2 regions of the Micrococcus sp. APC 4021 genome follow, and region 1 is predicted to be linked to the other one. Evidence: riboswitches for the same ligand, from Rfam matches in the RefSeq annotation. Region 1 holds a riboswitch; the other holds the start of a gene.
What was found. A riboswitch is a leader RNA that binds a small molecule or an ion and turns the genes downstream of it on or off. The one in region 1 is predicted to bind S-adenosylmethionine.
Positions count from the first base shown of each region.

Region 2: linked by a shared signal. The riboswitch ahead of QL983_RS02760 (flavin reductase family protein) and the one ahead of QL983_RS05845 (PLP-dependent transferase) in region 1 are both predicted to bind S-adenosylmethionine.

Region 1 is NZ_JASDCZ010000045.1:2,130-16,849, forward strand. Features, by position in the region: gene QL983_RS05775 (relaxase/mobilization nuclease domain-containing protein) at 1-66, shown strand, start outside; gene QL983_RS05780 (hypothetical protein) at 17-556, shown strand; gene merA (mercury(II) reductase) at 926-2,350, opposite strand; gene QL983_RS05790 (heavy metal-responsive transcriptional regulator) at 2,458-2,847, shown strand; gene QL983_RS05795 (LLM class flavin-dependent oxidoreductase) at 2,885-3,661, shown strand; gene QL983_RS05800 (hypothetical protein) at 3,658-4,125, shown strand; gene QL983_RS05805 (MFS transporter) at 4,144-4,974, shown strand; gene QL983_RS05810 (cation transporter) at 4,982-5,617, opposite strand; gene QL983_RS05815 (GNAT family N-acetyltransferase) at 5,614-6,750, opposite strand; gene QL983_RS05820 (glycine--tRNA ligase) at 6,747-8,129, opposite strand; gene QL983_RS05825 (RNA-binding S4 domain-containing protein) at 8,271-8,513, shown strand; gene QL983_RS05830 (phospholipase) at 8,566-9,258, opposite strand; gene QL983_RS05835 (SGNH/GDSL hydrolase family protein) at 9,338-10,231, shown strand; gene QL983_RS05840 (homoserine O-acetyltransferase) at 10,307-11,437, opposite strand; gene QL983_RS05845 (PLP-dependent transferase) at 11,434-12,801, opposite strand; SAM riboswitch class IV at 12,932-13,047, opposite strand; gene QL983_RS05850 (VOC family protein) at 13,225-13,860, shown strand; gene QL983_RS05855 (CPBP family intramembrane glutamic endopeptidase) at 13,879-14,712, opposite strand.
Region 2 is NZ_JASDCZ010000016.1:759-13,231, forward strand. Features, by position in the region: gene hisD (histidinol dehydrogenase) at 1-719, shown strand, start outside; gene QL983_RS02750 (RNA-binding S4 domain-containing protein) at 730-1,098, shown strand; gene QL983_RS02755 (hypothetical protein) at 1,146-1,760, opposite strand; SAM riboswitch class IV at 1,953-2,072, shown strand; gene QL983_RS02760 (flavin reductase family protein) at 2,146-2,670, shown strand; gene QL983_RS02765 (cold-shock protein) at 2,909-3,112, shown strand; gene QL983_RS02770 (MFS transporter) at 3,323-4,543, opposite strand; gene QL983_RS02775 (FMN-binding glutamate synthase family protein) at 4,660-6,672, opposite strand; gene QL983_RS02780 (acyl-CoA thioesterase) at 6,686-7,267, opposite strand; gene QL983_RS02785 (bifunctional proline dehydrogenase/L-glutamate gamma-semialdehyde dehydrogenase) at 7,287-10,931, opposite strand; gene QL983_RS02790 (agmatine deiminase family protein) at 11,063-12,112, shown strand; gene QL983_RS02795 (AI-2E family transporter) at 12,078-12,473, opposite strand, start outside.

The sequences.
Region 1 (14,720 bases):
CGCCGCGTCGCAGAGCTTGGTCGCGGAGGCGCAGAGGAATCACGCGGCTACGGCATCGGCGATTGAGGGGCTCAAGGCGCAGGCCGCGGCGAACCAGAAGCTCGTCAGCCAGGTCGGCGGCGCGGTGCAGCGGATCGAAAAGCGCACCGAGGAGCGAGTCGTGAAGGCCGTCGAACAGGTCGCCGGGGAGGCGTCTGCCACGATCGCGGCAAACCTCGACGCATCGAACGAGCGCGCCGAGCGGATCATCGCTGCCACGGCGAAGCTGGAGGCCCGTCAGCTCTGGTCGGCCGCCGCCGCGATGTGCCTCGCACTCCTGCCGGTGGTGGTGGTCGTCGCCGGGCTCTGGATGGGCATCGCTGGGCTCATCACAGGCGCTCAGTGGGCGCTGGACGTGGACGGTAGCGTGTGGCTCGGGATCGGGCGCTGGCTCGTGATCGCCGCGGGCCTCGCGGCGGCCGGCTACGGGGTCTTCGCGTCCGTCCGCTGGGTTGCTGGCCTCGTGGAGACCTGGAAGGGTCGCGGGATGCCGACGTGGCCGAACTGGCGACGATGACTGGAGCCACTCGAACTACTGACCCCGGTCAGTAGTCGAACGATTGCCGCAGCAGCCGGTCGAGCGACGTCGGTGCCGCCGCAGTCGCCGGAGGACGATCGCCGCTGTGACGGCCACCCCGACTGCGATCCCGGCACCGATGAGCCAAGGGTTGCCGAGGAAACCTCCGATACCTGCGAGGGCTCCGCCCGCGGCGAGGAGAGGCAGGCCGCAGCAGATCAGCAGCGGAAGCGCGCAGCATGCCAACAGGAGCAAGCCCGTCCCAGCACCGACAAGCACGCCCGCGCGATGCGAGTCGTGGTCCTTATCGCCGCTCATCGTCTGTTCCTCTCCCAGCTGAGCGTTCCCCCCGATTGTCTGCGTGCGCGTTCACGCGCAGCACGACAGGAGCGACGGATCGGTGGTGAAGGCCTTGGCGGCGATCCGGATGCCCTCGGCCATGGTCAGGTAGGGGGCCCAGGCGTCGGCGACCTCGGCGACCGTCTTGCCGAGCACGTGGACCCCGGCGGCGGCGAGCTCGCCGGCGTCCTTGGCGACGGCGGTGATGCCGAGAATCTTCCCGGTGTCGGCGTCCACGACGATCTTGACGAAGCCGCGGGTGTCGCGGTTGACCAGTGCGCGGGGCACGTGGTGCAGCGGCAGGACGCGGCAGTCGCAGCGGATCCCGGCGGCGACGACGTCCTTCTCGGTCATCCCGACCGCGCCGATCGCCGGGCCGGTGAACGTCACCCTCGGCAGTCGGGCGTAGTCCACGGCCCGGTCGGCGTCGGCGAACGCGTTCTCGGCGACGAGGGTGCCGTGGTGGGCGGCGACGTAGACGAACTCGGGGTGGCCGGTCACGTCGCCCGCGGCCCAGATCCGCGGGTGGGAGGACTGCATCCGGTCGGAGACGACCACCTCGCCGAGGTCCCCGGTCTCGACCCCGACCCTGTCGAGGCCGAGCCCGTCGGTGACCGGTCGTCGTCCGAGGGCGACGAGCACCTGGTCGGCGCGGAACTCCTCCCGCCCCCCGGCGACGTCCGCGGTGACGACGGCCTGCCCGGTCGCGGCGTCGCGGGACACCCGCGTCGGCAGCGCGCGGCGGACCACCCGGATGCCCTCGTCGGCGAACACCTCCTCCAGCGTCCTGGACACCTCCGGCTCCTCCTTCGACGCGAGCCGGGACCGGACCAGCACGGTGACCTGGGAGCCGAGCCGGGCGAACAGCTGCGCCTGCTCCAGGGCGACGTAGCCGCCGCCGAGCACGAGCAGGGACTCAGGGAGTTCGGTCAGCTCCATCGCCGTGGTCGAGGTCAGGTACCCGGTCTCGTCCAGGCCGTCGATCGGCGGGGCCCACGGCCGAGAGCCGGTCGCCACCAGGAAGTGCCCGGCCTCGATCGTCTCGGTGCTGCCGTCGTCCCCGGCGACCTGGAGGACCGGAGCGTCGGGGGTGCCGGCGAACGCGGCGTCGCCGCGGCGGACGGCCCACCCGTAGGAGTCGGCGACGTCGGCGTACTTCTCGCCCCGCAGCGACTCGACCAGCGCCTGCTTCCCGGCGATCAGGGCGGGCATGTCCACCGGCCCCGCCGTCGTCGCGATCCCCGGGAACCGGTCGGCGGCGTCGGCCGCGGAGTGCCGTGCGTCGGCCGCGGCGATCAGGGCCTTCGACGGCACGCAGCCGGTGTTCACGCAGGTGCCGCCCAGCGTCCCGCGCTCGATCATCACCACCGACTTGCCGAGCGTGGTCGCGCGGATCGCGGCGGCGAACGCACCACCGCCCGATCCGATGATGGCGAGGTCGTACTTCGTGGGCATCGCAGCTCCTGTCAACACTTGGTCTTCCGGTCTGTCTCAGCCATACTGGACCTTCCAGTGCAGGGGAAGGTCAAGAGGACTTCTGCCGAAAGAAGAGGGGGCCTGCGATGCGCATCGGGGAACTCGCCGAGCGGGCGGGAACGACGGCGAAGACGCTGCGGTTCTACGAGGAGCAGGGCCTGCTGCCGCCGGCCGAGCGCACGCCGTCCGGATACCGCGACTACGCGCCCGAGACGGCCGCCCGGATCGACTTCGTCCACCGCGGCCAGGCCGCGGGCCTCACCCTCGCCCAGATCCGCCAGATCCTCGACATCCGCGACGACGGCGCTGCTCCCTGCGAGCACGTGCGCGACCTCCTCGACGCACGCCTCGCCGAGATCGAGCAGCAGATCGCCCAGCTCGCCGCGCTGCGCGACACCATCACCGAGCTCAGACGCGACGCCGCGCAGCCCGACCCCGACTCGTGCAGCGCGGACCAGGTCTGCCGGTACCTGTAAACGGCAGAGCCGGTCGCACCAACGCCACAAGCCCGACATGCGCTATGAGAACCCCCTGTACATGGCCGAGGCCGCGGCCACCACGGACCTCATCTCCGGCGGCCGGCTCGAGCTCGGCGTCTCCCGCGGCTCACCCGAGGCCGCCCTCGACGGCCAGGCGCAGTTCGGCTACGCCCTCGACGAGGGGCAGACCTGGGCCGACGTGACCCGAGAGCGCGGACGCCGGTTCCTCTCGGCCGTGCGCGGCGAGGGCATCGCAACGCCGGACCTCACCTCCGGCTGGGCGCACAGCTCGCAGCCGCTGCGGATCGGGCCGCACTCCCCCGGGCTCGCGGACCGCATCTGGTGGGGGTCGGGGTCCACGCCGTCGGCGGTCGAGGCGGGGCGGGATGGCTACAACATGCTCTCCTCCACCCTGCTCCTGCAGGACGACGGCCGACCCTTCCACGTGCAGCAGGCCGACCAGATCGCCCGCTACCGGGAGGCCTTCGCCGCGGCCGGCCACACGGGCCCGGGCCGCACGGCGGTCACGCGCTCCGCGTTCGTCATCCAGGACCGGGAGGACGAGCTGTACTTCGGCCGGGAGCGGGCTTCGCGCGACTCCTCCGGCATGCTCGAGGGCGGCGCCGCCCGCTCCGGCCCGACCTATGCCGGGTCCGCCGAGGAGGTCGCGGAGAAGCTCGCCGCCGACGACGCCGTCGCCGCCGCCGACTGGGTCCTGTTCGCCAACCCCAACCAGCTCGGGGTCGAGTACAACGCGAAGATCTTCGCCGGCTGGGCGGAGGTCTGGCGCCTGCTCGGCTGGGATGCATGAGCGAGGCCCCGCCGCACCTCCCGACCGCCGACGACGGCGTCGCCCGAGCCCGTCGCGCGCGCTGGGCCGTCACCGCCGCCTTCGCGACGAACGGCGCCCTGCTCGGCGCGCTCATCCCGCACTACCCGGAGGCCAAGGCCGCGTTCGGCCTGGACCCGGCCGCGTTCGGCCTGCTCGTCATCGCGCTCGCCGTGGGCGGCACGCTCGCCGGGCCCCTGCCCGCCCCGATCCTGCGCCGGTTCGGCGCCCGCCGCGTCATGCTCGCCGGCAGCGTGGCCATCGCCCTGCTCACGACGGCGGCCGGTCTCGTCCTCGACATCGCCGGGGCGGGCGCGGGGGCCGGGCACGGTGCGGGCACGGCCGCGGCCTGGCCGCTGTGGGTCTTCGCGGGCCTCGTCGTGGCCTCGGGCGTGCTCGACGCCGTCGTGGACACCGCCCAGAACGCGCAGGGCCTGCAGGTGTAGACCCGGCTGGCCCGGCCCGTGCTCACGACCATGCACGCCGGCTGGAGCCTCGGAGCGGCCGCCGGTGCCGGGCTCGGTTCGGCGGTCATCACCGTGGGCGGCCCCGCGGCCCTGCACCTGGGGCTCAACGGCGCCGTGTGCGTCGCGGTGCTGCTGGGGGTCCGGCGCCTGTTCCTGGCGGAGGCTCCCGTGGACTCGGCGTCCGCCCGCGGCGCCGCGGATCAGTCACCCGCACCGTCGGAGACGTCCACGCCGCCTGCCCCGGCCGCCCAAGCCCTCCCCCGCCGCGCCGCCGTGGCCGTGCTCGTCCCCGCCGTGGTGATCGCGATGGCCGGGTTCGGCGTGGAGGAGTTCGGCAACGCGTGGGCCACCCTGTTCCTGATCACGGAGCGCGGCCTGGATCCGGCCGCGGCGGTGCTCGGCGCGTCGACGCTGCTGGGCGCGCAGTTCGTCGGACGCCTCGCGGGCGACCGCACCCTCGCCGCCCTGGGACGCCGCGGGGCGCTGACGGCGGGGCTGGGCGCCGTCGTCGTGGGGCTGGGGCTGGCCCTGGCGCCGCTGCCCGAGCCGGTGGTCGTGCCTGCCGCGTTCGCGGGGCTGGCCCTGGCGGGGCTCGGCTGCGCCGTGGTGGTGCCCGTGGCCTATGCGCTCGGCGACGAGGCGCCCGGGCTCCGGCCGCAGACCGGGCTGGCGGTGACGAGCTGGTGCATGCGGCTGGCCGGGGTTGGGCTCAGCCCGGCGGTCGGGGCGCTGGCCGGCGCCGTCGGTCTTGCACCGGCGCTGACGGTGTTCCTGGGCCTGGCCGCCGTCGGGGCGGTGCTCGCCGCCCGGCTGCCCGCCGCCCCGTAGGAACCGCTCAGTCGTCGTCGACCTCGCCGGCGAGGGCCTGGGCCGCCAGGTGCTCCTCGGTCGCGGCCTCCCAGATCTCCTTGGCGGCGGAGCCGTTGAGCAGCACGAGAAGCACGCCCACGATGATGTCCGCCCAGCCCGACGCCGTCAGCACCGTGATCCCGGACAGGGCGATCAGCACGACGCCGGCCACGAGGTCGTTGCGCGCCGCGAGCCAGGCCGCCCGGGTGAGGGAGCCGCCGTCGACGCGGACGCGGGCCAGCAGGACCACGCACACGATGTTCACGAGGAGCGAGCCGACGGCCGCCCCCAGCAGCACGCCCGCGGCCGGCGGCTCGGGGTCGCCGATCTTCGTGGCCGCCATGACGAGCGCCGCCACGGCCGGCAGCACGATGATCCCGGCCATGACCTTGCCGATGACCGCCTGCCGGGCCGCCGTCCACCCGAGCGCCACGAAGATCAGCAGGTTGACGGCGAAGTCCTCGAAGAAGTCGACGGAGTCCGCCACGAGGGCCACCGAGCCGATCCCCACCGCCAGGATGATCTCGACCACCAGGTAGGCGCCGTTGAGCAGGGCCACCGCCAGGACGGTGCCCCGCAGGGTGCGGGTGCGCCGGCGGTCCGCTACGGCCGCCCGGTTCACGCGCCCGGCGCGTCGTCCACGAACACGTACGTGTCCACCAGCGTCCGCGCCGCGTTGCCGCCGATGAGCCCGTCCACGATCCGCTCCAGCGGGGCCATCGCCTCGTCCACCTCGATCTGCACGGGGTACTGGGCCACGAGCAGGGCGAGCAGGTCGGCCACGGCCTGCAGCGCGTCCTCCTCCCCCAGCTCCGGATCCCAGCCCACGAGCACATCGGCCGGCGCGTCCTGGCGCTCCGGGGTGTAGGACACCGCGAACGCGCGGATGCGCCCGCCCTCGGCCTTCGGCGCGTCGCGGAGCACGACGGCGCCCGCGGCCCCGGTGGCCGGGCCCAGCAGCAGCTGCTGGGCGGCCCCGACGCTCAGGGTCGACGGGTCCCAGGCGTGCACGGCGTCATAGAACGCGGTGACCGCCTGCGTCAGCTCGACGGAGCCGGTCGAGGCCTCCTCGAGGACCACGCCGTCCGGGTGCTCCTCCCCGCGCACGTCCGGCAGGCCGATGGCCCCCGGGGCGATCGCGACGCGGCGGGAGCGCTGCACGGGGGTGAAGCCCTCGGCCACGAGGAACGCCTCGGTGCCGGCGGCCAGTGCGGCGGTCTGGGACCGCACGGCCTCCGTGTCCACGGGCGGCTGGCCGGCCGGGCCCTCGGCGTCGGTCTGCGGGTCGGCACCGCTCACGCCGGGCACCAGGGCGTCCTTGGCGAATCGGGCCTTCAGCGCGGTCGTCGGGATGGCGCCGGCGGCGTGCGCCTCCGCGGCGAGCCCCCGCAGGGCCGCCACGAGCGCCCGGCCGATGCCCCGGCGCCGCTCGGCGGCCGCGGTCTCGACGTACAGCCACAGCCGCCGCGGGTGCACGGACGAGGCATAGACGACGCCGGCCGCCACCGGCACGCCGGCGGCCTCGGCCACGAGCGCGCGGCGCCAGGGCCGTTCCGCGTCCTCGGCGAGCATCGCCCGGTCCTGGTGCTGCTGCGCGTTGGCCGGGTCACCCCACACCTCGAGCAGGGCCAGGTCGTCCCCGGGCCGCCAGGGACGCAGCACGATCTCCCCGCCGGCGACCGCGGCGGAGTCGAACAGCGCGCCGCCGTCGTCGTGTCCCGCGGCCCCGGCCGCTCCCGTCACGTCCCCGCTCACTTGACCAGGCGCTCCAGCAGGTAGGACTTCACCTGGGACAGCGCCACGCGCTCCTGGGCCATGGTGTCCCGCTCGCGGATGGTCACGGCCTGGTCCTCGAGGGTGTCGAAGTCGACGGTGATGCAGAACGGGGTGCCGATCTCGTCCTGGCGGCGGTAGCGACGGCCGATCGCGCCGGAGTCGTCCGTCTCGATGTTCCACAGGCCGCGCAGCTCCGCCGCGAGGGACTGGGTGGCCGGCTGCAGCTCGGGCTTCTTCGACAGCGGGAGCACGGCGGCCTTGACCGGGGCCAGGCGCGGGTCCAGCTTGAGCACGGTGCGCACGTCCACGCCGCCCTTGGCGTTCGGGGCCTCGTCCTCGGCGTAGGCGTCCACGAGGAACGCCATCATGGCGCGGGTCAGGCCGAAGGACGGCTCGATCACGTACGGGGTGTAGTGCTCGTTGTTGGCCTGGTCGAAGTACTGCATCTTCGTGCCGGAGTGCGTCGTGTGCTGGCCCAGGTCGTAGTCGGTGCGGTTCGCGATGCCCATCAGCTCGCCCCAGCCGTCGCCGCCGGTGAAGCCGAAGTCGTACTCGAGGTCGATGGTGCCGTCCGAATAGTGCGCACGGTCCTCCGCGGGGACGTCGAACTTCCGCAGGTGCGCGGGGTCGATGCCGAGGTCGATGAACCAGTCCCAGCAGTCCTCGACCCAGCGGTCGAAGTGCTGTTTCGCCTCGGCCGGCGGCACGAAGTACTCGATCTCCATCTGCTCGAACTCGCGGGTGCGGAAGATGAAGTTGCCCGGGGTGATCTCGTTGCGGAACGCCTTGCCGATCTGGCCGATGCCGAACGGCGGCTTCTTCCGGGCCGCGCCCAGCACGTTGAGGAAGTTCACGAAGATGCCCTGCGCCGTCTCCGGGCGCATGTAGTGCAGGCCCTCCTCGTTGTCCACGGGGCCGAGGTAGGTCTTGACCAGGCCCGAGAACAGCTGCGGCTCGGTCCAGGCGCCCTGGGTGCCGCAGTCCGGGCACACGATCTCGGCCATGCCCTCGGCCGGCCGGCCCTTCTTGGCCTCGAACGCCTCGAGCAGGTGGTCCTGGCGGTGGCGCCTGTGGCACTGGGTGCACTCCACGAGCGGGTCGGTGAAGGTCTCGACGTGGCCGGAGGCCTCCCACACCGCGCGCGGCAGGATGATGGAGGAGTCCAGGCCCACCATGTCCTCGCGGGAGCGCACGAAGGTCTTCCACCATTCCGCCTTGATGTTCTCCTTCAGCTCCACACCCAGGGGCCCGTAGTCCCACGCGGAGCGCGAACCGCCGTAGATCTCACCGGCCTGGAACACGAAGCCTCGGCGCTTGGCGAGGTTGATGACGTTGTCCAGCGGGGACTTGGCAGCCATGGGGGCATCACTTCCGTACTCATCGGCGGGGCGGGAGGGGATCACGACGACGACGGCACCCGGCCGCCTTCGACGCGGCGGGCCCGTTCCGGCGCGGCGCGCCGGTCGATCCCGTCCAGCCTACCGGCCATGATGGACACCATGACCGAGACGAACGCACCCGACGCCCAGCCCCTGCCCATCCGTGACGAGTCCATCCGCCTCGGCCAGGCGCTCAAGCTCGCCTCCCTCGTGGAGGACGGGGCCATGGCCCGCGACGTCGTCACCGACGGGCTCGTCACCGTCAACGGCGCGGTGGAGACGCGCCGCGGCGCCCAGCTGCACGACGGGGACGTCGTCGAGTTCAACGGCGAGGCGTTCGTCGTCCAGGCCGGGCAGGCCTGAGCCGACGCCCCGTCGGGCGGCCGCGGCGCCGTCGTCGAGCGTGTCCGGTGCGTCAGCCGCGGGGCGGCACCATGTGGGCGAGGTACTCCTTCACGTGGCCCAGCTCCTGCTCGTTGATCGCGTGGCCGAGCCCGGCGTAGACGATCTTCATGAGGTCCACGTGGGCGTTCAGCCAGGCGTGGGTCTCCTCGACCCGGGGCTCGGAGATGATCGGGTCCTCCTGGCCGCGGCCCCAGAAGACCTTCGGTCGGACGCGGGCGACGTCGTCGTCGCGGGTGAACAGCTCGCGCAGCCGCGGCTCGGTGAGCTCCGGGTCCACCACGAAGCCGGACAGCGCCACGGTGCACGCGTAGGCCTCCGGGTCCAGGCGCAGCAGCGACGTGGCCATCGCCATGCCCTGCGAAAAGCCCAGCAGGGAGACGGTGCGGAAGTCCCCGCGCACGGCCTGCACCCAGGCGTGCAGGGCCTCGACGGCCTCGCGGACCGGCTCGGCGGTGGAGCCCAGCTCGCCCGTGACGGGGTCCTGGGAGAGCGGGAACCAGGCGTGGGAGCCCGGCTGCAGGGGCAGGGGCGCGCGCACGGCGGCCACCGTGAAGTGCTCGGGCAGGTGCGGGACGAGGCCGAACAGGTCGTCCTCGTTCGCGCCGTAGCCGTGCAGGACGATCAGCAGGTCCTCGGTGCGCTCGCCCTCGGGGCGGGACCAGCGGACGACGGGCTCGACGGCGGGGGTGGGGTTCGCGTTCACGCCCGCCAGCCTAGCGAGCGGCGCGGTCACCCCACCCGGCGGTTGACCCCTCCCGCGCGACGCGGGCAGAATCCTACCCGTGGGCAACCCATCCTCCTCCCAGCCTCCGCACGCCTCCGACGCGACCCCGGTCGACGACCCCGCCGCCCATCCGTGGCGCCGCTACGTCGCCATCGGGGACTCGTTCTCCGAGGGCATCGGCGACCCGGACCCGGACCGCCCCGGCTACCACCGCGGCTGGGCCGACCGCCTGGCGGAGGAGCTCTCCCGCCTGACGCCGCCCGGTGAGGACCTGGCCTACGCCAACCTGGCGGTCCGCGGGAAGCTGCTGGACCAGATCGCCGAGGACCAGGTGGAGCCGGCGCTCGCCCTGCGGCCGGACCTCATCAGCGTGTGTGCGGGCGGCAACGACATCCTGCGCGGCGCGGACCCGGACGAGATCGCGGTCCGGTTGGACGCCGTCGTCGAACGCCTGGCCTCCGACGGCGCCACCGTGCTGCTGTTCAACGCGACCGACGTGAAGGGCACGCCCGTCATCGGCCGCATCCGCGGCACCGTGGCGATCTACAACGAGAACGTGCGCACCATCGCGCTGCGGCACGACGCGCTGGTGCCGGACATGTGGTCGCTCAAGGACCTCGCCCGGCGGGAGATGTGGGCCGAGGACCGCCTGCACTTCTCTGCGCTCGGCCACCACACGATCGCCGCGATGGTGCTGGACACCCTCGGCGTGGAGCACGGCCTCGAGCACCTGCGCCTCTCCCCGCCGGCGCCGCGCACGTGGCGCGCGGCCCGCGCGTCGGACGCCGCATGGGTGCGCACGCACCTGGCGCCGTGGGTGGTCCGCCGCCTCCGCGGCGTCTCCTCCGGCGACGGCGTCACGGCCAAGCGCCCCGTCCCCGAGCCGCTCTTCGGCGCGCCGATGCCGCAGGGCTCGGACCACACCGAGCCGCTGGACATCGTCGAGCCCTGAGCCCGGCCGGCGGGGACCGGTGGCCGTTTCCCGAACGACAGTGCCGCGACACGCCGCCGTTTCCCGAACGAAAGCTCAGAGGGCGAGGGTGCGCTTGAGCGTGTCGGCCACCTGGCCGTATTCGGTGAGGAAGCCGTCGTGGCCGATGGGCGAGGCGATCGTGTGCACCGGCGGCCGCGCGGGCAGCGCCGCCGCGAGCGCCTCGGACTCGGCCGGCAGGTAGAGCCGGTCCGAGTCGACGGCGGCCACGAACGCCCGGCCCCGGTAGTCCGCGAGCGCCGCCGCCACGCCGCCGCGCCCCCGCCCGACGTCGTGGCCCATGAGGGCCTCGGTGACCACGAGGTAGGAGTTCGCGTCGAACCGGTCGGTGAGCTTGGCCGCCTGGTGGTCCAGGTAGGACTCCACGGCGTAGCGCCCGCGCCCGCCCGGCACCCCGACGACGGCGCCGAACGGGTCCTCGACGCCCTGCGGTTCCCGGCCGAACCGCTGGCCGAGCTCGCCCGCCGTGCGGTAGGTGGTGTGGGCGATGCGCCGGGCGATGCCCAGGCCGGCCACGGGGCCGGGGCCGGGGTAGTAGTCGCCGCCCTGGAAGTCCGGGTCGAGGCGGATGGCCGCGGTCTGCGCCTGCCCCCACGCGATCTGGTCGGCGGAGGAGGCCGCGGTGGCGGCCAGCACGCCCACCCCGGCGACGCGCGCGGGGTGGGTCGCGGCCCACTCGAGGGCGCGAGCCCCGCCCATCGATCCGCCGATCACGGCACGCCAGGCGCCGATCCCGAGGTGGTCGGCCAGGCGCCGCTCGGCCTCGACCGCGTCCCGCAGCGTGAGGAACGGGAACCGGGAGCCCCAGGGCCGCCCGTCGGGCGCGGGCGTCGAGGGCCCGGTGGAGCCGTGGCAGCCGCCGATCATGGCGGGGGCGACCACGAACCACCGGTCCGTGTCCACGGCGCGGCCCGGGCCGACGAGGGCGTCCCACCAGCCCGGCGTCGGGTCCTCCTCGTGCGCGGCCACGTGCGCGTCGCCGGTGAGGGCGTGCAGCACGAGCACGGCGTTGGAGCCGTCGGCGGCGAGGGTGCCCCAGGTCTCGTAGGTCAGCTCGACGTCGGGCAGCAGCCCGCCGGTCTCGGTGTGCAGCTCGCCGACCCGCAGGCGGTGGCGGCCGCCGCGGGGCAGCGCGGTGCGCGACGGACGCGTGGCGACGGCGGTCATGCCCGCTCCCCCGCGTCGTCGTCGCCGCGGCGGGCGGCGGCCGCGAAGCCGCGTTCGAGGTCGGCGAGGATGTCCTCGATGTCCTCCACGCCGAGCGAGAGCCGCACCAGGCCGGGGGTGACGCCGGCGGCGCGCTGCTCGTCGTCGGTGAGCTGGGAGTGGGTGGTGGAGGCCGGGTGCACCACGAGCGAGCGGACGTCGCCGATGTTGGCCACGTGGTGGTGCAGGGTGAGCCCGTCCACGAACGCGGCCCCGGCCTCGCGGCCGCCCGCGATCTCGAAGGAGACGAACGCGCCCGCGCCCTTCGGCAGGTAGCGCTGGGCCCGCTCGTGCCACGGGCTGGACTCCAGGCCGGCGTAGACCACGTGCTCGGCGTCGTCGCGACCCTCCAGCCAGCGCGCCACCGCGGCCGCGTTGGCCACCTGCCGCTCCATGCGCAGGGACAGGGTCTCCAGGCCGAGGTTCACCAGGAACGCGTTGAACGGGGAGATGGCCGAGCCGTAGTCGCGCAGCAGCTGCACGCGCGCCTTGAGGATGAAGGCCAGGTTGGCGCCGAGCGGCGAGCCCACCCCGAGGTCCCGCGCGTAGACGAGGCCGTGGTAGGACTCGTCCGGCTCGTTGAAGCCGGGGTACCGCTCGGCGTGCTGCGCGTAGTCGAACGTGCCGGCGTCGACGATCACGCCCGCGATGGCCGCGGCGTGCCCGCCGAGGTACTTCGTGGCGGAGTGGGTGACGACGTCGGCGCCGTGCTCGATGGGCCGCAGCAGGTACGGGGTGGCCAGCGTGTTGTCCACGATCAGCGGCACGCCGGCCTCGTGGGCGGCGTCGGCGACGGCGCGCACGTCCAGGACGTCCCCGCGCGGGTTGCCGAGGGTCTCGCCGAAGAACGCCGTGGTGTTCGGCCGGACGGCGGCGCGCCAGGACTCGAGGTCGTCCGGGTCGGTCACGAACGTCGTCTCGACGCCGACCTTGGCGAGGGTGTGCTTGAACAGGTTCTGCGTGCCGCCGTAGAGGCTGGCCGAGGCGACCACGTGGTCGCCGGCGCCGGCGAGGTTGAGGATCGCGAACGTCGTCGCCGCCTGACCGGAGGCCAGCAGCAGCGCGCCCACACCGCCCTCGAGCGCGGCGATCTTCTCCTCCACCGGGCCCTGCGTCGGGTTGCCGATGCGGGTGTAGAGCGGGTCGAGGTCCTTGAGCGCGAACCGGTCCGCGGCCACCTGGGCGGACGGGAAGTCGTACGAGGTGGTCTGGAAGATCGGCAGGGCGGTCGCACCGAAGGCGTGCTGGCCGACGGCGACGCCTGCGTGGACCTGCGCGGTGGAGAAGCCCCAGGCGTCGGGGGTCGGGGTGGTCTGGTCGGTCATGGCGGACCCTCCTGAGGGGTTCAGGGGCCGGACCCGGCCGCCCCGCCCGCCGGCCGACGTGCCGATCCGGGAACCGGCGTCGTCGAGGTGCCGGAGATGACCCGGCGCCGTCGAGAGGGGCCGTGGGATCGGCCCGCGCTTGCCGGCGTCCGTTGTGGGGCCGGCCTGGTCGTCACCCGGGGCACCCCACCGCGGAAGGAGGGTTGCCGGTCAGCATGCCGGGGCCTGTTGCTGACTCTCGTGACCGTGCCTCCGAGTGTAGCCCGCCGCCCCGCCACGATTTCGTCACGCGTGTCACCCGCGGATACGCTCTCCGCACGGGGCGCCCGACCCGTCAAGGGCTCGACGCCCCGCGACTCGCACCAGGTCAACCCCCGGGGCAGCCCGGGAACGGAGAGGAACAGCGCAGTGCACACCTGTCGCATGGACCACGTGTCCTACGCCGCCGGCCCCGAGGGCCTGGACGCCACGGTCGCCCGCATCGCCGAGACGCTGGGCATCGAGCGGATCAAGGGCGGTGTCCACCCCCGCTTCGGCACGCAGAACGCCCTGTTCCCCATGGCGGGCAGGCAGTATCTGGAGGTCGTCGAGGCCCTGGACCACCCGGCCTCCCTCAGCGCGCCGTTCGGCCAGCTCGTGCGCGCCCGCACCGAGCAGGGCGGCGGCTGGATGAGCTGGGCGGTGGCCACCACGGACATCGGCCGGTTCGAGCGCCGCCTCGGCCGTGAGGCCGTCCCCGGCAACCGTCGCTTCCCGGACGGCCGGGAGCTGTCCTGGCGGCAGATCGGCGTCAAGGGAACCCTCGCGGACCCGCAGCTGCCGTTCATCCTGCGCTGGGCCGACGGTCAGGAGGACATGCACCCCTCGCAGGCGGCCGAGCCGCAGGCCACCATCGAGCGCCTGAACATCGCCGGCTCCCCCGAGCGCCTCGCCGAGTGGCTCGGCGACGACGAGGACGGCCAGGTCCAGGACGTGAACATCGAGTACGTCGCGCCCTCCGGCACCCCGGGCATCGTCTCGGTCACCTTCCGCACCCCGAAGGGCGAGGTCACGCTCTGAGCGCGGGGGCGGGGCCGCTCAGCCGAGCAGCCCCGCCCGCGCCAGCAGCGGGTAGCCGACGAACCCGACGGCGTCCAGCAGCGTGTGCGCGATGACCAGCGGCATCACCCGGCGCACCCGCAGGAACACGAGCGCGAACACCACACCCATCAGGGCGTTGCCCACGCCCGGCCCGATCCCCTGGTACAGGTGGTACGCCCCGCGCAGCAGCGCGAGGGCGAGCACGACGACGGCCACGCGGGTCGGCAGGAACAGCCCCTCGGCGCTCGCCCACGACGACGGCACGGCCGGCGCCGGATCGCGTGCCAGGCCCGCGGCGCGCAGCCGCTGCAGATACCCGAGGCGGTCGACGAGCCAGGCGCCCACGATGACCTCCTCCAGCAGTCCGTGCCGCAGCGCGGAGAGCAGCAGGACCGGCACCTGGTACCAGCTCTCCCCGAGCGCCGAGCCGACGATCGCCGTCGTGATCCCCAGGGCCCGGCCGGCGGCGTAGACGCCGAGCGTGCCCAGCCCGATGGCCGCGAACAGGCCCAGGCCCCAGGCCAAGTCGCGGCCGGGGCGGCGCAGGTCGAGGCCGAGCACCCGGAACGGGTTCCGGCCGCGCAGGTGCATCAGGTGCAGCACGAGGGCCACCGGCACGAGCGCGAACCCGATGCCGAGCAGCTGATAGGTCAGGTCGAAGGCCCAGCGGTCGGCCAGGGCCGGGTTGAGGACGGTGGTCTGCTCGCCGAGCGGGGCCTGGGTGGCCTTGTCGATGAGCTGGACGATCGCATAGACCGCCGACTTCCCCAGGGAGAGGCCGAGGACGATCGCGATCTCCCACCGCACCGTGCGCGCGGACGGGGCGGGCAGCGCGCACG
Region 2 (12,473 bases), on a different contig from region 1:
ACGGCGTCCAGGACGACGACGGCGGGTGGCTCTGCGCGCCCGTCGACCTGGTGACGGGGCCCGGCAACGTGTACGTGGCCGCCGCGAAGCGCGCCCTGCAGGGCGTGATCGGCGTGGACGCCGAGGCCGGGCCGAGCGAGATCGCCGTGATCGCGGACGGCACCGCCCGCGCCGACTGGGTGGCCGCGGACCTGATCAGCCAGTCCGAGCACGACCCGCTGGCCGCCTCCGTGCTCATCACCGATTCCGAGGACCTGCTCCGGGACGTGCAGGCGGCGATCGAGGCGCAGGTGCCCGGGGCGTTCCACGAGGATCAGATCCGCGAGGCCCTCACCGGCCCCCAGTCCGGCGTGCTGCTGGTGCGGGACATGGACCAGGCCGTGGAGGTCTCCGACCGCTACGCCACCGAACACCTCGAGATCCAGACGCGCGACCCCGAGGCCCTCGTGGGGCGCATCCGCAACGCTGGCGCCGTGTTCGTGGGCCCGTACGCCCCCGTGCCGCTGGGCGACTACTCGGCCGGGTCCAACCATGTGCTCCCCACCTCGGGGACGGCCCGGCACTCCTCCGGTCTGAACACCGTGACGTTCCTGCGCCTGCAGCAGCGCATCCGCTACACGGAGACCGGGCTCGAGGAGGTCGCGGACGGGATCGGCGTGCTGGCCGAGGACGAGCGCCTGCCCGCGCACGGCGCCGCGATCCGCGCCCGCTTCGCGTGAGGGGGCGGGCGTGAGCGGCGTCCGCATCGACGCGTGGCTGTGGGCCGTGCGGCTGTACAAGACCCGGTCGGCGGCCACGGCGGCCGTGCGCGCAGGCCACGTGCGCATCGACGGCGAGCCCGTGAAGGCGGCGACGCCCGTCGTCGTCGGGAACCGGGTGCGGGTGCGCCAGGACGGACGCGAGCGGATCCTCGAGGTCACGGGGCTGATCGCCAAGCGGGTGGGTGCCCCCGTGGCCCGGCAGCAGTATGTGGACCACTCCCCGCCGCCCGTGCCGCGTGAGCTGCTCGCGGTGCCGTACCGCGAGCGCGGCGCGGGCCGGCCCACCAAGCGTGACCGCCGGCAGCTGGACGCGCTGCGCGGCCGCGACCGACGCTGAGCGACTCAGTCCTCCCCGCGCCGTCATCCGCCGTCGTGATGGTGGCCTCATGCGGAGGGTGCGGTCAGCACCATCCGGAACGGCTTGTCGTTGTCCACCGTGACGGTGAACGTCATCGGCCCCGCCTCATCCACGGGGGGAGTCGCCGCCGACCAGCCGCCGCACAGCGCCTCCGACCCGGCCATCCAGGTCTTCGTTCCCCCGCCGCCCCGTGAGGTCCGGATCTCCGTCTCACCGGTGGCATCCGAAGGACACAGCACGATGACCCGAAGGACCGCACCCTGTTGGGCGTCCACGGTGATCTGCTGTGTGCCCGTCCCGACCGCCTCCTCCAGGACGGACTCCTTCTCCGGGTCGAGATGGTCCGCATCCGGATGCCGGCGCGTGTACTCGACCAACGTCATCCCGTCCTCCTCGAACAGCGCGGCGGGGAGTGCTTCTTCACCGGCGGGTGACGACGCGGACGAACCGGTGGCGGAGGCCGACCGGGTTGCTGAGGGGGCCGCTGACGTCACGGTGACGGAGGACGCCGCAGCGGTGGATGCCTTCGCGGTGGAGGAGACGCTGCCCGGGGAAGCGGAGCATCCCGAGATGGCGATACCGAGGAGAGCCGCGACGACCACGGCGGCCGACAATGCCGCACGCTTCTTCTCGATATCCATCCGCATGATCCGATCCCTCTCAGAGAACCGATTGCGGGGCCGCGGGCTGCGGTCTCGAGCCCCCCTCTCGAGTGGCTTGATCCTGGCTGGCGATGCGCGGTGTGTCAAGCATCACATCGGGCAGCTCGGATGACGCCGCGCGACCGCCGCGCTTTGACCACCCCACGGACCCCTCCGTAGGCTGATCCCCAGAATCACGAGTTCCCGTCATTCACGGCCCTGGCCGGCGGGACGGCAACCCTCTCACGCAGTAGTGGGGTGCTCCAGGTGATGATTCGGCCCCTCGGACACCCCGACGGGCAAGTACCGCGCCTCCGCGGATCCGGGCGATCCGCGTTCCCGCCGTCTGCGGAGCCGCGCCAGTCATCGGAAGAGGACGCGCGCCATGACCCTGACCCACGAACCCCACACCGCCGCGTGGGACACCGACCTGTCCCTCGGCAACCTCCGCTCCGGCCTCTCGGCATTCCCCACCGGGGTCGTCGCGCTGGCGGGCCTCGCCGACGACGTCCCCGAGGTGATGGTGTCCTCGTCCTTCGGCGTGGGCATCTCCTGGGAGCCGGCCCTCGTGTCCTTCTCCGCACAGAACAGCTCCCGCACCTGGCCGCGCCTGCGCCGGGCCGGGGCGATCGGCGTCTCCCTGCTCGCGGCGGACCAGACGCCGCTGTGCCGTCAGCTGGCCTCCCGCGAGGGCGACCGCTTCGCCGGTCTGGACGTGCACCGCAGCCCGCACGACGCCCTGCTGATCGGGGGCTCCTCGCTCTGGCTCGAGACGCGGGTGCACGCCGAGGTCCCGGCGGGCGACCACACGGTGGTGCTGCTGGAGGTGACGGCCTTCGCGGATCACACGGACGCCGCTCCCCCGGCCGCCCTGCACCGCAATCTCTTCCACGGCCTGCGCGCGCTCTGAGCGAACTCCAGGTGAACAATCGGGCCCCTGGTTCCCGGTCGGCGAGATCCGTGCAATGATGGAGCCTGAAGTTGATCAAGCTGTATCCCGCCATCTTCACTGCTCGTCAGCCCGGCATCGCCGGCGTCGATGAGTGTTGGGCAAGCGGTTCAGTCTCGCCGCTTCACCCGCGTCCCACATCCGGGCCGCGGTCCAACACCGCCACCGCACCGCGGGGGCACATCGAAAGGACACCATCATGGCTGTCGGTACTGTCAAGTGGTTCAACGCTGAGAAGGGCTACGGCTTCATCGCCCCCGAGGACAACTCCGCGGACGTGTTCGTGCACTTCTCCGCCATCCAGGGCAACGGCTTCAAGGAGCTCCAGGAGAACGACCGCGTCGAGTTCGAGACCCAGGACGGCCCCAAGGGCCTCCAGGCCGCCAACGTGACGAAGCTCTGATCTTCGCCTGACGCACGGCTTCCGACGCCCCCGGTCCACACGGACCGGGGGCGTCGTCGTGTGTCAGGCGTCCACGCCCCGCCGCGCACTGCGCCGCACTCCGCCGTACGCCCGTTCGACCGCGGCGCTGCGACATCACCGCAGGGCTGCACTGCGGTGATGTCGCTGAGGCGCGGTCCTCCGGGGTGGGCCTCGTCCTGGCCCTGCGCGTCAGGCCGCGCCCCGCCGACCCACGTGGCGACGCAACAGCAGCACCACGCCCAGGGCCAGCAGATACCCGGCCGCGACGACCGCGAAGCCGGCCCGGTAGTCGCCCGTGACGTCGCGCAGCAGGCCCATCAGCAGCGGGCCCAGGGCGAAGCCGGCGTACATGCCCATCGAGTTCGCCCCGGTCGCACGGCCCAGCCGCTCGGCCGGCACCTCGCTCAACAGGCCCGCGTTGATCACCACGTTGGCGCCCAGCACCGTCAGGCCGTGCACCGCGGCGCCCACCCACAGCAGGGCCGGCAGGTCCAGCAGGTCCGCGGCGAGGAACACCGCGACGCCGGCCACCGCACCCAGGCAGATCACGGCCAGCAGGGTGGTGGGCCGGTCTCCGGAGCTCATCCGCCGGCTCCACCCGATCCGGGAGAGCACCCCCACCACCCCGGACACGGCCGCCGCGGCGCCGCCGGCCACGAGCGTCATTCCCAGCGTCTCGACCGCGAAAAGCGGCAGGTAGGTGTTCGTGGCCTGCATGCCCAGGCCGGTGAGGAACGCGATCGCCGCGAAGAACCAGACCGTGGCCGGCAGGGGCGAGGTGTCCCGCCGTCGTCGCCCGCCGACGGGGCCGGTGGCCGGCGGCGGCGCCCCGGGCAGCGGCGGGGCGGCGACCAGGGCGAGCACCCAGAGCGCCCCGATGAGCACCGCGGCCCCCAGCGCGGCGCCCGTCCAGCCGAGGGCGAGGGACGCGGCCGGGAAGAACAGGCCGCCGACCAGCTGGGCCGCCTGCACGCCGGACTGCTTCACCCCGACCCACCCGATGCGCCTCTCCGGCGGCACCACGGTCCGGATGATCCGGTTCGTGGTGGGGTTGGAGATGGCCTGCGTGACGCCCGCCACGGCGGCCGCCGCGTACAGCACGGGCAGGGACGGGGCGACGGCGCCGAGCACGAGCGCCGCGGCGGTGCCGCCGAAGATGATGCTCAGCTGTGCGCGGGCGGACAGGCGGTCGGCGGCCCGGCCGAGGCCGAGCGAGGTGACGGCGGCCGCCGCGAACACGACCGTCATCACGGTGCCGAGCTGGCCCGAGGTGACGTCGAGCCGCTCCATCACGACCGTGGAGGAGGCGGAGACGCCGTAGTTGAACAGGGGCCCGGCGCCCATCGCCGCCAGCAGCACCCACAGCAGGGCCGCGGAGGGGCGGCGAGCGGCGGGGGCGGGCAGGGTCACGGCCCCAGGCTACGACCCCTCACGCGACGAGGCGGGAAATCTATCTCATGGGCGCCCGGGGGCGTCGTGTGAGGTGGATTTCCCGCCTCGAAAGCGGGGGTGACTGCGGGGGTGGGTCAGCCGACGCGGCCCTCGCCGCGGTGCTCGCCCTCGACGCGGCCGGTGGTCCCCCGCTGGGTGACCTCCTCGCCGTCCTGGCGCTCGGGCCGCTCGCCGGCCTCCGCCGGCAGGCCCTCGTTCTCGTCGGTGGGCGTCTCGCCGGCGGTGGCGGCGGGTGCCGGATCCTGCGGGGCCCGACGACGGCCGCCGTGCGGGGACAGCGACTCACCCTCACCCAACGAGCTGACGCGCGGCATCGGCGACGTCGTCAGCGGCACGGACTCGGTCTGCCGGGCGTCGACGAGCGTGGAGCCCGTCCCGGAGATGGGGGAGCCCTGCACGGGGGCGCCGGCCGCCTTGCGGCCCGGGATCAGCAGCTCGGAGCGCCACTGGGGGTCGCGCTCGGTGAGGTAGTCCACGCGGGCGTGCTCGCCGAAGTGGTCCGCGTCCGCCTCCTCCCAGTCCATGGCCCAGCCGGCGGGCGGGTCGTTGAGCAGCTCGTCCGTGCGCAGCCAGTGGTAGATGGACGCGTACGAGCGGGTGCTCAGGTGGTCCACGCGGCGGCGCAGCATGCGGGTGTTCAGCTGGGACGGATGCGTCAGGCCCATGGACGCCATGATCTGCACGGCCTCGCGCACGGTCAGGCGGTGGTAGTTGAAGACGCGGTTGCCCTTGTCCTCCACGTCGAGGGCGCGCATCAGACGCGGGTCCTGCGTGGCCACCCCCACGGGGCACTCGTTCGTGTGGCACTTCTGCGCCTGGATGCACCCGGTGGCCATCATCATCGCGCGGGCGGACATGGTGAAGTCCGCGCCCTGGATCAGACGCTTGACGATGTCCGAACCGGTGGCGACCTTGCCGGCCGCGCCGAGCTTGATCATGTGGCGCAGGCCGGTGCCCACGAGCGCGTTGTGCACGAGCATGAGGCCCTCGGTCAGCGGGGTGCCCACGCGGTCCGAGTACTCGAGCGGGGCGGCGCCGGTGCCGCCCTCGGAGCCGTCCACGATGATGAAGTCGGGGGCGATCCGCTCCTCCCAGATGGCCTTGGTCATGGCCAGCACGTCCACGCGGGAGCCCACGCAGAACTTGATGCCGATCGGCTTGCCGTCCGAGAGCTCACGGAGCTGCTCGATGAACCTGACCATCTCGCGCGGGGTGCGGAACGCGGAGTGGGACGCCGGGGACAGGCAGTCCTTGTCCATCGGGATCTCACGGGCCTCGGCGATCTCGGGGGAGATCTTCTCCTTGGGCAGCATGCCGCCCAGGCCGGGCTTCGCGCCCTGGGAGATCTTGATGGTGATGCCCTTGACCTCGGGCAGCAGCGCCTTCTCGGCGAACTTCTCCGGGCTGAAGGTGCCGTCCTCGTTGCGGCAGCCGAAGTAGCCGGAGCCGATCTCCCAGAACAGGTCCGCGCCGTTGCCGCGGTGGTACTTGGTGAGGCCGCCCTCGCCGGTCTCGTGGATGAACCCGCCCAGGCCGGCGCCCTTGTTCATGGCGATCACGGCGTTGGCGGAGAGGGAGCCGAAGGACATGGACGAGATGTTCATCAGCGAGATGTCCACGGGCCGGCGGCAGTCCGGGCCGCCGATCCGCACCGTGGGGGGCTCCTCCGGCGGGTTGACCGGGGCGGTGGAGTGCAACAGGAACTCGTAGCCGATCTCCGAGGTGTCCCGCTCGGTGCCGAACGCCTTGTGGCTGTCCAGGCCCTTCGCACGGGCGTAGACGATCGAGCGGGTGTCCCGGTCGAACGGCTTGCCGTCGAAGTTGCGCTCGATGAAGTACTGCTGGATCTCGGGGCGGATCGACTCCAGCAGATACCGCATGTGGCCGAGCACGGGGTAGTTGCGGAGGATCGCGTGCCGCTTCTGGGTCATGTCCCACACGGCGAGCACGAGCAGCGCCACCAGGAGCACCGCCAGCACCCACCACGCGCCGCCGCCGATGGCGGCCACCAGCACGACGACGAGCGCGGCCAGCGAGAGGGTCGCGACGATCAGGAGTCTGTTGTTCACCCGACCATCGTGCCCCATATCACTCGAACGTTCATCCTCGCCGCACTGTATCGAGGTCCCACGTGTGGGGCAGGGGCGTCCGGGCCGACGGCAGGGCCACGCTGCGCCGCCACTCGTGCAGCCACTCCGGCAGCGTCGGCTCCCCCGCGAGGTCGTGGCCGGCCGCCGCCGCGATCGCCCGGACCTCGTCGTTCTCCACGGGGCGGCCGTCCTTCTTGCGCAGGCGCGTGCAGATGTACGCGCGCACCGCGACGTCGCCGTCGACCACGACGCGCTGCTCGAACCACACTGCGCGCTCATCCAGGCCGATCATCCGCGTCTCCACGTCGAACCGCTGCCCCAGGGTCACCGAGCGGCGGAACGCGATCTGCTCGGCCTGCACCACAGGCGTCCAGCCGCGACGGCGGATCTCGTCCCACAGGCCGGTGCGGACCATCGCGTCGAAGCGGCCGAGGTCGAACAGCCCGAAGTACTGGCCGTTGTTGACGTGCAGGGCCATGTCCACGTCCGTGGGCAGGGCGCGCATCGGCAGCGTCGTCGGCTCCCAGAGTCCGGCGCGCGGGCGGCGACGCGCGCGGGCGACGACCCAGATCGTGCGGGGGATCAGATGCATCGGATGTTCCTCCTCGGGGTCACAGGACCCCCTCGGTCAGATGGTCCGGCGTGCCGAACCGGTGGGCGGTCACGGACACGGCCTGTTCGTGCAGGAACGGCAGCAGCTCCACCTCGCCGGCGCTCACCACGGGGCCAGCGTAGACCGCCACGTCGGGGGTGTCGCCGAGCGCCGCGTGGAGCGCGCTCCGCGCCGCCTCGGCCGCCTCCCGGTCGCCGGCCCAGTCGGCGACGAGCCGGATCCGTGCGTCGCCGCCGCCCTCCGCTGCGGGCGGGATGAGGGCCAGCCGCCGGGCGCGGTCGTGGAACGCGGCGTCGTCCTCGACGACGACGTCCACCGGCGCGGACGTGCCGGCACCCTCCGTGCGGACGGACCGGACCAGCTCCTCCACCCGGCCGCGCACGGCCTCGGCCGAGAGCCCGTCCGCGTCGGGCCCCTCCGCGGTGGGGGTCGGGCGCAGGCTCACGGTCATGGGCGCCCCGGCGCGCAGGCCGGCGGAGACGATGCGCAGCAGGTGGTCGGCGGGCCCCGAGTGCCGGCGCACGAGGACCGGGGTGGGGACGTGACGCAGCACGTTCCGCTCGGCCTCGAGCGCGGAGACGTCCGTGGCCACCCCGAACACGGTGGTCCACGCGTGGGTGTCGAGGGCGCGGGCGGTCTCGAGCCAGGATGCGCCCGCACCGTCGGCCTCGGCCCCGGGCCGTCCCTCTCCCCCGGCCCACGTGGGCGCGTCCTCCCAGTCCACGAGGCCATGCAGGTAGTGCGGCCCGCCGGCCTTCGTGGTGGGGCCGACGACGGAACGCTTCCAGCCGCCGAAGGGCTGGCGGCGCACGATGGCCCCGGTGATGCCGCGGTTCACGTAGAGGTTGCCGGCGCGCACGCCGCGCAGCCACACGTCGATCTCCTCCCGGTCCAGCGAGTGCAGCCCGGAGGTGAGGCCGTAATCCACGGCGTTCACGATCCCGATCGCCTCCTCGAGCGTCTCGGCCGTCATCACGGCCAGCACGGGGCCGAAGTACTCGGTGAGGTGGGCGTCGGCGCCGGGGCGGACGCCGGAGCGGATGCCCGGGCTCCACAGGCGACCCGTCTCGTCCAGCTGCCGCGGACGCAGGGCCCACCGCTCCCCCGGGCCGAGCTCGGTGAGCCCGCGACGCAGCTTCTCGCCGGGGGCCTCGATCACGGGGCCCATCTCGGCGCGCGGGTCCACGGGGTGCGCCACGTGCAGGGACGAGGCCGCGTCCAGCAGCTGCCGGTGGAAGCGCTCGGAGGTGCCCACGGAGCCGACGAGCACCACGAGGGAGGACGCCGAGCACTTCTGGCCGGCGTGACCGAACGCGGACTGGACCACGTCCTTCGTGGCCAGGTCCAGATCCGCGGACGGGGTCACGATCACGGCGTTCTTGCCGGAGGTCTCGGCGAGCAGGTGCAGGTCGGGGCGCATCCCCTTGAACAGCCGTGCGGTGTCCCAGCTGCCGGTGAGGATGAGCCGCTCGACGGCCGGGTCGGTCACGAGCGCCGCGCCGACCTCCGCCTCGTCCTCGTCCGCCAGCGTCACCAGGCGCACGAGGTCCGCGGGGTCGTGCCCGGCGAGCGGGCCGCCGTCGTCGAACAGCCCCGAGTCCCGCAGCCCGGCCACGATCAGCTCCCACGCGACCGCGCCCGTCCGCTCGGACTGCGGGGCCGGCTTGAACACCACGGGCGAGCCGGCGCCGAGCGCGGCAAGGACGCCCCCGACCGGGATGGCCACGGGGAAGTTCCACGGCGGGATCACCAGGGTCAGGCGGACGGGCACGGCGCGGGCGCCCTCCACCGCGTCCAGGCCGCGGGCCAGGCGCGCGTAGTAGTGCGCGAAGTCCACGGCCTCGGAGACCTCGGGGTCGCCCTGGTCCAGGGTCTTGCCGGTCTCGGCGGCGGCCACCTCCAGCAGGCGGGCCCGGCCGGCGTGCAGGGCCCGTCCGACGGCGTCCAGCGCGTCGGCGCGCTCGTGGCCGGTGAGCGCGCCCCAGCGGGCGCCGGGGTCGGCGGTGGCGGCGATGGCGGCACGGGCGTCGTCGGCCGTGGTGGCGCGGTGGGCGCGGACGGTGTCCGTCCCGAGGTCCGAGCCCGGGACGGCCGCGAGGATCCGGCGGGCCCACTCCCGGTTGCCGGGCAGCGCGGGGTCCGTGTCCGGGGTGTTGGCGAAGCCGTCCACGGGGGCGGGGGTCGGCCCGTCCTCCCCGCGGGACCGGTCCTGGAGGCGGTTCGGACGGGTCACGGCCGCGTCCAGGTGGCGCAGCGAGGCGCGGAAGCGCTCCTCCTCGCGGGCGAACAGGTCCGCGTCCGCGTCCAGGTCGAACACGGCGGACATGAAGTTCTCCGGGGAGGCGCCCTCCTCGAGGCGGCGCACGAGGTAGGAGATCGCCACGTCGAACTCCTCGGGCCGCACCACGGGCGTGTAGAGCAGCAGGGCGCCGACGTCGGCCCGGACGGCGGCGGCCTGGCCGGTGGCCATGCCGAGCAGCATCTCGAACTCCACCGCGGCCGGGTCGAGCCCGCGGCGCTCGATCAGCCGGTGGGCCAGGGCGACGTCGAAGAGGTTGTGCCCGGCCACGCCGATGCGCACGTGGGCCAGATGCTCCGGGGTGAGCGCGTAGTTGAGCACGCGCTTGTAGTTGGTGTCCGCCTCCTGCTTCGAGCCCACCGTGGCCAGCGGCCAGCCCGTCAGGGAGGCCTGCATCCGCTCCATGGGCAGGTTGGCGCCCTTGACCACGCGCACCTTGACCGGGGCGCCGCCGGCGGCGACGCGGCGCGCGGCCCACTCCTGCAGGCGCACCATGGCCGCGAGCGCGTCCGGCAGGTAGGCCTGCAGCACGATGCCGGCCTCGTAGTCGCGCAGGCCCGGCTGCTCGAGCAGGGCGGTGAACACGTTGAGCGTGAGGTCGAGGTCGCGGTACTCCTCCATATCCAGGTTGATGAAGGTGTCCCGATCCCGGGCGAGCTCGAACAGCGGGGTGAGCCGCTCGGTGATGTCCGCGACGGCCTCGTCGAACGCGTAGGGCGCGTGCGGGGCGGTGGCGGCGGAGACCTTCACGGACACGTAGTCGACGTCGTCGCGGCGGATCAGCGCGGCGATGCCCTCGAGCCGGCGGTCCGCCTCGCCCTGGCCGAGGATCGCCTCGCCCAGCAGGTTGATGTTCAGCCGGGTGCCCTCGTCGCGCAGGGCCGCGATGGCCTTGCCGAGCTGTCGGTCCCGCGCGTCGACGATCAGGTGGGAGACCATGTGCCGCAGCACGCGGCGGGCCGTGGGGACGGCGATGCGCGGCACGAGCGGGGCGGCGCGGCCGCCGACGCCGAGGACGGCGCGCAGGGCCGGGGGCAGGAAGCCGGGGGCGCGGCCGGCGAGCTCCCGCAGCGCCCGGGCGGCGATCGCGGGGTCCTCGGGGCGGACCACGTGGTCCACGAAGCGCACGATGAAGTCGAGTCCGCCCGACTCCTTCAGGGCGCCCGCCAGCTGGCGGGCCGCGAAGTCGGCCTCGTGGTCCCGGGACTCGGCGAGCCAGCGCCGCACCTGCACGACGGCATCGTCGGCGAGGGCGTGCAGGTCGGCGGGGTCGGGGATCCCGCCGGTCGCGCCGAGGACCCGGTCGAGATCGTCATGGTCCTGGGCGGAGAACATCGCGGTCATGGCCGCACTCTGCACGTGTTCCGGGTCACAGGTCAAACCGCCGCGGCTTCCTGTCAGACGCCTATGCTCGATGGACATCCCCTCGCCGCGCGCCCGCGCGTCGCCGCCGTCTTCCCAGGAGCCCGTCCGCCATGGCCGCCGTCGACCCCGCCCCCACCGACGCGCGGGAGCGCCGGGACCTCGTCGTGCCCGTGCCCGGACCCGAGGACCCGCCCGAGCGGGCCTGGCTCGTCCTGCCCCACCGCCACCCGGTGCCGACGCTGCTGGAGGAGACGCGGGACGCCGTCGTGGGCCTGGCCGAGACGCTCGCCGCCGTGCTGCCGGTCACCGTGCTCGCCCACCCGCGCGACGCCGGGGCGGCGCGGCTGGTGCCCCCGGAGGTGGACCTGTTGCGCGCGCCCGTGGGCTCACCGCTGCTGGGCCGCACCGGGCCGAGCTTCGTCCGCCGCCCCGAGGGCCTGGCCGCCGTCGCCTGGCGCAGCGCCGCGGGACTGACCGGGACCGGGCCGCTCGACGGCGCGGCCGCGACGGCCGTGGCGGAGGCGGCGGGACTGCCGCTGCTCACCCCCCTGCTGTGCGCCCCGCGCGGGGCCTGGGTGACCGACGGCGAGGGGACGGCCGTGGTGGCCGCGGACCCCGTGCTGGACGGGCGGATCAACGGCGCGTGGACCCCCGGCCAGGTGGCCGCCGAGTTCGCCGCCCTGCTGGGGATCACCCGGGTGCTGTGGGTGCCGCCGGCACCGCGGCCGGACACCGGGCCGTGGGGCGGGCCCGGCCACCTGGCCTCGTGGGTGCGGCTGGGGGGCGACGGCGAGGCCGCCGTGCACTGGCGCGGCGACCGGTTCCACCCCGAGCACCCCTACGCGGCGGCGGCGCTGCGCTTCCTGCAGGGCGCCGACGACGCCGGCGGCCGGCCCCTGCGCGTGCGCACGGTGACCGGGGCGGCGCAGCCCGCCGAGTACGACCCGGCCGAGCGGGGCCCCCGCTCCCTCCTGGACACGCTGCCGCTGGGCGCGGCGGTGCTGCGGCCGGCGTTCGAGGACGCCGCGGGCGAGGAGGCCGCGGCCGCCGCGTGCGCGGCACTGCACCCGGGGCTGCCCCAGCTGTCGTTCCCCGCCCCGCCGCTGCTGCGGCTGGCCGGCGCGCTCAACGACCTGGTGCTGCTCCAGCCCCGCCCGTGACCTCCTCCGTCGCGGGGCCGTCGTCGTCCCCGCCGTCCGCGGGGGCGCGGTCCTCATCTCCCCCGTGCGCGTCGGAGCGCCAGGCCGCCGGGCGCAGCCGTTCCAGGAGCGAGGACTGACGGCGCTCCATCCCCTTCAGGTCCGAGGCGATGAGCGCATTGATCCAGCGGGCGTTCGGGTCGGCGTCGATCAGCACGGCCTTGGCCAGCAGCGTGCAGGGCAGCGCGAGGATGGCGCCGAGCGGGCCGAGGACCCAGGCCCAGAAGAGCAGGGAGAGGAAGCTGACGGTGGGGATCACGCCGATCGCGTCGCCGGCCACCTTGGGCTGGATCACGGACTGCAGCACGAAGTTCAGCACCGA